One region of the Microbacterium sp. NPDC077184 genome, then DNA from elsewhere that is predicted to be linked to it. Evidence: predicted binding sites of a transcription regulator. Region 1 holds the regulator's gene; the other holds the start of a gene.
The links. Region 1 encodes LexA, which represses DNA repair genes until DNA is damaged. Its sites were predicted from a motif close to TCGAACANNTGTTCGA; they were not measured.
Positions count from the first base shown of each region.

Region 1 (4,207 bases):
TGGATGCTCAGGCCTCCGAAGCGGACGTCCGGGTCCTCCGCGGTGAGCGCGGTCGGTGTCGAGTCGGGAGCGAGGACGTAGACCCGCTGGTCGGTCTTCTCCACGAACACCAGGACGTCGTCGTGCGCCGCCCATGCGCCTCCGCCGTACTCGTGGACGCGTGAACGGGCGTTCCAGGGCGGGGGCAGGAGCGTCCGGACATCGCCGTCCGCGTTGCGCGCCCGGACGGCGATGCGGCCGCCCTCGTCGGGAAGCGATTCACCCCACCAGATCTCTTCGCGCGCCGGCCCGGCGAAGTATGCGCCCTCGAGGCGGGGAGAGGAGCGGGCGACCGTTCGCGCGTCCAGGGGTGACGGCCATGCGCCCCAGGCGGGGGCGGACGCGGGAGCGGGGTTTTCCGAGGGGGTGGTCACCCCCTCCACGCTAGAGCGAAACCGTCGGAAGCGCCGCTACCGTGCCGTTTCGACCTCGACCTGTCGGATCTGCAGCACCTCGAGGATCAGCGCGACGCCGAGGGTCGTCAGGATCACGGCGACGACGTCGCCGATGCCGAGGGGGCGCAGCGCGAACAGCCACAGCACGGCACCGGCGGCCAGGAGGACGCGGACGAGGACGCGACGTGTCCCGAGCCAGCGGCCGAAGCCACCGGTGTCCACCCCCCACGCGGCGACGCGGGCGCGCGCGGAGGCGCCGGCGCGTCCGCCGGCGGAGCGCAGCGCGCGGGCGGGGCGGGAGCGCCCGAGCATCCATCCGGCGACGGCGACGAGGACGCCGAGGAGCGCGAGGACGGCGGCGGAGTGGGCCATCGCCCCGACCATCTGGGCGTAGATGACTTCCAGCGCCGAGGGCGAGAGGCCCGCGTCCTGCGCGACCGCCCCGACCCCGGCGCCGCCGAGGGCGAACCCGGCCGCGAGCGAACCGGCGCCGAGTGCCAACGCCACCCCCGTTCCGAGGACGGCGACGCTGCGGCGGCGGGCGAGGAGGATGCCGAGGCCGAAGAGCGCGAGCGTCACGACGGGAAGCCACCACCCGCCCACGGCGGCCGCGGCGTAGCCGGTGCGCAGGAGCGTCAGGTTCTGACCGTCCCCGAGGATGATCACCCGGTCGACGGTCGGGATCAGGCTCGCGACGCCGATCCCGCGATCCTGCAGGTTCGCCTTGACCCGTTCGACGACGGCGCCCAGCTGGATGCCGACCCCGTCGTCGGTCCGGACGACCAGGCCACCCCCGTCGGAGGTGGCCGCCGCGGTCAGCGCGCGATGGGCCGCTCGCGTCGTCGTCGCCCAGACATCGGTGAAGGCGTCGGAGGCCACCACGCGGGTGACCGTGGTCTGGACGAGGCTTTCGAGGCCTGCCGCGGCCGGCTGCTGGAGCAGCTCCAGGGCGGATGCCGCGCGCGGGGGGAGGCCGAGATCGCTGACGGCCGAGAACACCTCGGCCGTGAGGGCGTCGAAGTCGACCTGGTCGGTGATCGCCTCCATCGTCTCGTCGACGATGAGCGCCTGCACGGCGGGGTCGGTCGACAGCGGCGCGAGCGTCGACACGAACGCGTCCTCGTCCACGAGCTGGACGCGGGTCCAGGCGGACACGATCGACACGGGCACGAGGACGGCGGCGATGATGATGCACAGCGCGGAAGCGAGGCTGCGGAGCCCGCCGCGGCCGGTTCGCGGTGCGGGCTCGCCGTCACGGCGGACGGCCAGTCGGGCGTTCTCCGCTTCCAGCTCGCGGATGCGCGCCTCGAGCGCGGCCTGATCGGAGGACTCCATGGTCATGGGGCCATCATGGTGCACCCGCCGCGGTCGGCGTCGGAGGATCACCCCCGGCGGGTGAGCGCCCGGGAGTCAGACGCTGCGCAGCACGGCGACGACTTTGCCGAGGACGACGGCGTCGTCGCCGAGGATGGGTTCGAAGGCCGAGTTCCGCGGAAGCAGCCACGTGTGACCGTCCCTCTGGCGGAAGGTCTTCACGGTCGCTTCGCCGTCGAGCATCGCGGCGACGATGTCGCCGTTGTCGGCGCTCGGCTGAGAACGCACGACGACCCAGTCGCCGTCGCAGATGGCGGCGTCGATCATCGACTCTCCGGTGACCTTGAGCATGAACAGGTCGCCCTTGCCGACGAGCTGTCGGGGCAGGGGGAAGATCTCGTCGATCTGCTGGTCGGCGGTGACGGGGACACCGGCGGCGATGCGGCCCACCAGCGGCACCAGGGCGGCGTCGCCGACCGTGGGGGAGGCGTCCACGGGGCTTTCGGTGGCCGTGCCGGGCAGATCGATGAGCACCTCCATGGCGCGGGTCTTGCCGGCGTCCCGCCGGAGGTATCCGCTGAGCTCGAGCTGGTTGAGCTGGTGCGTGACGCTGGACAGCGACTTCAGCCCCACCGCATCACCGATCTCCCGCATGCTCGGCGGGTATCCGTGGCGGGCGATCGACCGCTGGATGACTTCGAGGATCGCCAGCTGCTTCTCGCTCAGGCTCTTGCGGCGCCGGGTGTGCGGCTTCTGAGATCCGGTGACGTCGCTCATCTCGGCTCCTGTCTCGCCCTGTGTCGCAGAGCGGTCTTCGAATGTCGGAGGTCCGTGGTGTGGTTCCGCTGTCGAAACCGTATCCGCACCTTCGGACCTTCGCCGGGATCGGAGGGGCGTGTCGCTTTCGACAGTGTCGGTCCCAGCCCGGCATTTGACATCCATCATAGTCGAAGATAGCTTCGGAAGAGAAGTTCGCGTGCGGCCCCTCTGGCCGGGGGTCGCATGCGAACTCCCGAACAGAGAGCGGCTCCGACCGATCTCAGAGGAGAAGAGCATGACCACCATCGACACCACCTGGTCCCCCCGTCCGATCGCCCCGCGGACGCGGCTCCGATTGACCACGCGGGGGCGCCGTGCGCTGGCGTTCGCGGTGGCGCTCCCGGTGTCCGCTGCGATGGCGATCGCGGTGATCAGCGGCGGCAGTGCCCTGGCGGGACGCGAGGCCGGCGCGCCGGAGGGCACGTTCTCAGCGGTCGTCGTCGCGCCGGGGGATTCGCTCTGGTCCATCGCCGAGCGCGTCGCGCCGGGCGCGGATCCGCGCGACGTCGTCGATGCCATCGTACGTCTCAACGCCCTCGACGGCGCCGGTCTGCAGGCGGGTCAGAGTCTCGCGATCCCCGCGGACTACGCGACCGGTCGGTGATCGGCCCGGGCGGGCGCGGCGCTCTACGATGGGAGGGGTGACCACCCGCTTGGAAGACCTCCCCCTGCGCGATGACCTCCGCGGGATGACACCGTACGGCGCCCCTCAGGCAGCCCTCCCCGTCGCGCTCAACGTCAACGAGAACACCCACCCGGTGCCGGAAGAGGTCGCCGACGACATCCTGGACGCGGTGGCGCTGGCGCTGCGCGAGGTCAATCGGTACCCGGACCGCGAGTTCACCGGTCTGCGCGAGGGGTTCGCGCAGTACCTCGGCCACGGCCTCGAAGCGGCGAATATCTGGGCCGCGAACGGCTCGAACGAGGTCCTCCAGCACATGCTGCAGGCGTTCGGCGGCCCGGGACGCCGCGCGTTCGGGTTCGCCCCCACCTACTCGATGTATCCGCTCCTCACGCGCGCGACGGGCGCGGAGTGGGTCGCCGGCACACGTGGCGAGGACTTCACCGTCGATCCGGAGGATGCGGCCCGGCAGGTCGCCGACGCCGGGGCGGACGTCGTGTTCCTCTGCGCGCCGAACAACCCCACCGGCACGCCGATGGGGCTGGACGCCATCCGCGCGGTGTACGACGCCACGGACGGCGTCGTCATCGTCGACGAGGCCTATCAGGAGTTCGCCCCGCGGGAAGAGCCGTCCGCACTCACGCTGCTCCCGGGCCGCGAGCGGCTCGTGGTGTCGCGCACGATGAGCAAAGCCTTCGCCTTCGCGGGCGCGCGGGTCGGATACCTCGCGGCGGATCCCGCCGTCGTCGACGCGCTTCGCCTGGTGCGCCTTCCGTACCACCTGAGTGCGCTCACGCAGGCGGCCGCGACCGCCGCGCTGCAGCACGCCCCGACCATGCTCCGGATGGTCGACGACATCGTCGCTCAGCGCGACCGCATCTCCGCGACGCTGCAGGCGCTGGGCTACCGCCCCTACGAGTCCTGGACCAACTTCGTGCTCTTCGGCGGTGTCGACGATCCCCGCGCCGTCTGGGACGGGCTCTACGAGCGCGGCGTCCTCATCCGGGACGTCGGAATC
Region 1 covers NZ_JBFBMM010000006.1:235,137-239,343, forward strand. The annotation lists gene AB0O93_RS12530 (prolyl oligopeptidase family serine peptidase) at 1-413, opposite strand, end outside; gene AB0O93_RS12535 (hypothetical protein) at 450-1,775, opposite strand; gene lexA (transcriptional repressor LexA) at 1,845-2,525, opposite strand; gene AB0O93_RS12545 (LysM peptidoglycan-binding domain-containing protein) at 2,803-3,171, shown strand; gene AB0O93_RS12550 (histidinol-phosphate transaminase) at 3,200-4,207, shown strand, end outside.

Region 2 (4,207 bases), on a different contig from region 1:
GACGGCTCGCAGAAGCTGCTGTTCTCCGCCACGCTCGACCGCGAGGTCGCCGCGCTGGTCGATGAGTTCCTCGTGGAGCCCGCCGTCTACGAGGTCGCCGGTGAAGACCAGGATTCCGGAACGATCGACCACCGCGTCCTCGTGATCGACCACCGCGACAAGGCCGACATCCTCGCGTCCCTGGTCGAGCGGGAGGGCAAGACGCTCGTCTTCGCCCGGACCCGCGCCTACGCCGAGACGCTCGCCGAGCAGTTCGACGATGCCGGGATCCGCGCCCTCGCGCTGCACGGTGATCTGAACCAGGCCAAGCGCACCCGGAACCTCGAGCGCTTGACCTCCGGCCGTGTCCAGGTGCTCGTCGCCACGGACGTCGCCGCCCGCGGCATCCACGTCGACGACATCGATCTCGTCGTGCAGGCCGACGCGCCGGACGAGTACAAGACCTACCTCCACCGGTCGGGCCGCACCGGACGTGCCGGTCGCGCAGGTACGGTCGTGACGCTGATCACCCGTCAGCGCCGTCGTCGCATGAGTGAACTCCTGGACCGTGCTGAGATCGAGGCGCCGTTCGAGGACGCGCGCCCGGGTGACGATCTGCTGGAGGAGCTCTCCGGCCGTCAGGCATCGAACGTCGACGCCTGAGTCAGAAGAGCATGGCCGGGGCGGATGCCGCGGCGCGGCCCCGCGCGGTGGTGACCACCGTCGCGGCGGTCGACCGCCGTTGCGCGAGCCCCGGCATCCCTTCGCCGCGAGGGCTGTCGTCCTCCGCCTGCCCGCCGAGGCCATGTCGGCGTAAGAGCGGTCGAACTCGTTTGGCGAGCCAGGTGCGATACGCCTTGGATGCGTACGCCGCCGCGCCCGGGTAAAGACCGCGGTACGACGACACCAGCTCGGGATGCTCGCGCTCGAGCCACCGTAGGAACCACTCCTTCGCGCCCGGACGAAGGTGCAGGGCGCCGAAGACCACCCGTGTGGCGCCGGCGTCGGCGATGCGGCGGAGCGCGTCGTCGAGCGCCGGGACCGAGTCGGTCAGGTGCGGCAGGATCGGCATCAGGAAGACCGTCACCCGGAAGCCTGCCTCGGCGGCCGCGCGCACCGTGTCGAGCCGCGCGGCGGTGGACGGCGTCCCGGGTTCGATCGCCCGTTGCAGGGCGTCGTCGAAGACGGCGATCGACAGGGCGATGGTCACGGGGACCTCGCGTGCGGCATCGACGAGGAGCGGGAGATCGCGGCGGAGCAGCGTCCCCTTCGTCAGGATCGAGAAGGGCGTGCCCGCGTCGGTCAGGGCGGAGACGATCCCCGGCATCAGGCGGTACCGTCCCTCCGCCCGCTGGTAGGGATCCGTGTTCGTCCCGAGCATCACCGGATCGTGCAGCCACGTCGGGCGCGCGAGCTCGCGCCGCAGAACGTCGGCGACGTTGACCTTCACGATGATCTGACTGTCGAAGTCGTGGCCGGCATCAAGCTCCAGGTACTCGTGCGTGCCCCGCGCGAAGCAGTAGGTGCACGCGTGGCTGCACCCGCGATACGGGTTGACGGTCCAATCGAACGGGACCCCGGATGCCGTCGGCACGTGGTTCAGGGCGCTCTTGGCGAGAACCTCGTGGAAGACCACGCCGTTGAACTCGGGTGTCGTGACGGTTTGCACGAACCCGCCCAGATGCTCCATGCCGGGGAGGGCCCCGGCATCCGTCTCGCCCAATCGCTGTCCCTGCCATCGCATAGTCTCAGGGGAACAAAAGTTCGATGTTAAGTCAAGGGGGTGTGATCCGTATTAGAACGGTGGCGATGAGATCGGGTCCCGGGTCGTGCGAGACCCCGTGGGCAGGGCACAATGGCCGACGTGCTCCAGGCCGGATCCCCCGAACCCGCCGCGCGTCACGCAGGTGCGCCGCGCGGTGCGCGGATCGGCGTGGGCGCGGCCGTGCTGGCGGTCGCGGCCCTCCTCATGGGGGCGTCGGCGACGCTGACCAGCCTGACGGCTCCGGCTCCGGCGACGCCGGACGGCGCGGCGGCGGAGGGCGCGGAATCCGCCGCGCTCTCGGCGGTGGAGGTGCCCGCGTTCGCCGGGCCGATCGCGGCGTTGCCCGTTCCCGAGCAGACGGCGCTCGCTGCCGCGGTGGATCCGTGCGCCCTGCCTGAGGTCGTCTCTGCGCTGAATGCCGGAGAGGACGAGGCGGTCATCGCCGCGTTCGGCGGCGCCGAGCCGTTCCGCGTTGCGGTGACGGAGGACCGGGCGCCGTGCGTGAGCCTCGACGATCCGGCACGCACATGGATGGTCGTGAACAAGGTCCGCCCCTACGCGCCGATGTCGTTCCGGCCGACGGCCCTCGCGATGCCCGACGGGGTGCGTTCGCTCAGCGGCGGTGCGCTGCACGAGAAGTCAGCGGCGGCGCTGGCGACCATGGCCGCCGACGCGCGTGACGCCGGGGTGGGCGAGATCGCCCTCGCAAGCGGTTTCCGCTCGTTCGAGACGCAGGCCGACACCTACCGCAGCCACGTCGCCGGCCGCGGGGTGGAGGGTGCCGATCTGGTGAGCGCCCGTGCGGGATTCAGCGAGCACCAGTCCGGCTTCGCCGCCGACGTCGTACCGTGCGACGGTGGCTGCGGCACGCTCGACGACCTCGCCGGCAGCTCTCAGGGGCGTTGGGTGCATGACAACGCCTGGCGATACGGCTGGATTGTCCGCTACGGCGAGGGGATGACGGACGTGACGGGCTATGTTCCCGAGGCCTGGCACCTGCGCTACGTCGGTCCGTCCCTCGCTCAGGAGTATCACGAGGCCGGGTGGGAATCACTGGAGGAGTTCTTCGGTCTGCAGCCCGCTCCGGACTACATCGGCTGATTCGCGGTCACGGATGTCGGTGGAACTGAGTACCCTGGCATCCGGGATGCGATTTCACGGCATCCGTTTGCTCGAGGACGAGAGGACCACGCCATGGAGCGCGACATCTACGACGAGGATCACGAGGCGTTCCGCGACGTCGTGAAGGAGTTCGTCAAGCGCTACGTCACGCTCGCCGACATCGCCCGGTGGGATGCCGACGGTGAGGTCGATCGCGCCACGATGCGCGCGGCGGGCGAGTCCGGTCTCATCGGGCTTTCGGTCCCCGAGGAGTTCGGTGGCGCGGGCATGCTGCAGGATTACCGCTTCCGTGCGGTCGTGAACGAGGAGATCATCGCCGCGGGTGCGGGAAGCCTCGCGGGGGCTTTCGGCATCCAGGACGACCTCGCCGTTCCGTACCTCGTGCATATGGGCACCGACGAGCAGAAGCAGACCTGGCTTCCGCGCATGGCGACGGGCGAGATCATCGGCGCGCTCGCGATGACCGAGCCGGGCGCCGGCAGTGACCTGCGCGGCATCAAGACGACCGCGAAGAAGGTCGACGGCGGCTACATCGTCAACGGCGCGAAGACCTTCATCTCCTCGGGCGCCACCGCCGACATCGTCGTCACCTTCGTCAAGACCGGCGAGGGCGACCGCCCCGACGCATTCAGCCTCTTCGTCATCGAGACCGCGTCGGAGGGCTTCGACCACGGCAAGAAGCTCCACAAGATGGGCTTCCAGGGGCACGACACCGCCGAGCTCAGCTTCAGTGACGTCTTCGTTCCCGACGCGAACCTCATCGGCGGGCGCGAGGGTCAGGGGTTCGTGCAGCTCATGATGAACCTGCCGCTGGAGCGCCTCTCGATCGGTGTCGCCGCCGCGGCCGCCGCGCAGGCGGGGCTCGATTGGACGCTGACCTACACGAAAGAGCGCGAGGCGTTCGGCCAGCGCATCATCGACTTCCAGAACTCCCGCTTCGCCCTCGCCGACATCGCCACTACCGTCGACGCGCTGTGGGCGTACATCGACCGCGCGCTCCTGGCGTATCGCGACGGCAAGCTCTCGGCCGAGGAAGCGGCGAAGGTCAAGTTCTGGACGACCGAGCGCGAGTGGGATGTGCTCGACGCGTGCGTTCAGCTCCACGGCGGTTACGGCTACATCATGGAGTACCCGATCGCGCGGGCCTTCCTCGACGCCCGCGTCCACCGCATCTACGGCGGCACGAACGAGATCATGCGCGAGATCGTCGGGCGTCAGCTCGCCGGCAAGCGCTGAGCGATCCGTTCGGCGGGCTCCGCGTCAGGCGATGGCCCACGGGAAGGTCGTGGTGAACACCGCGGCGGATGCCGCCCAGAAGAGGATCGCGAAGACGACATCGCG
Region 2 covers NZ_JBFBMM010000007.1:98,741-102,947, reverse strand. The annotation lists gene AB0O93_RS13175 (DEAD/DEAH box helicase) at 1-642, shown strand, start outside; gene AB0O93_RS13170 (Rv2578c family radical SAM protein) at 644-1,723, opposite strand; gene AB0O93_RS13165 (M15 family metallopeptidase) at 1,835-2,845, shown strand; gene AB0O93_RS13160 (acyl-CoA dehydrogenase family protein) at 2,939-4,102, shown strand; gene AB0O93_RS13155 (energy-coupling factor transporter transmembrane component T) at 4,127-4,207, opposite strand, start outside.
Region 2: AB0O93_RS13170 (Rv2578c family radical SAM protein) is a predicted target of LexA. The motif match lies at 1,732-1,747, and genes of this name have one in related genera.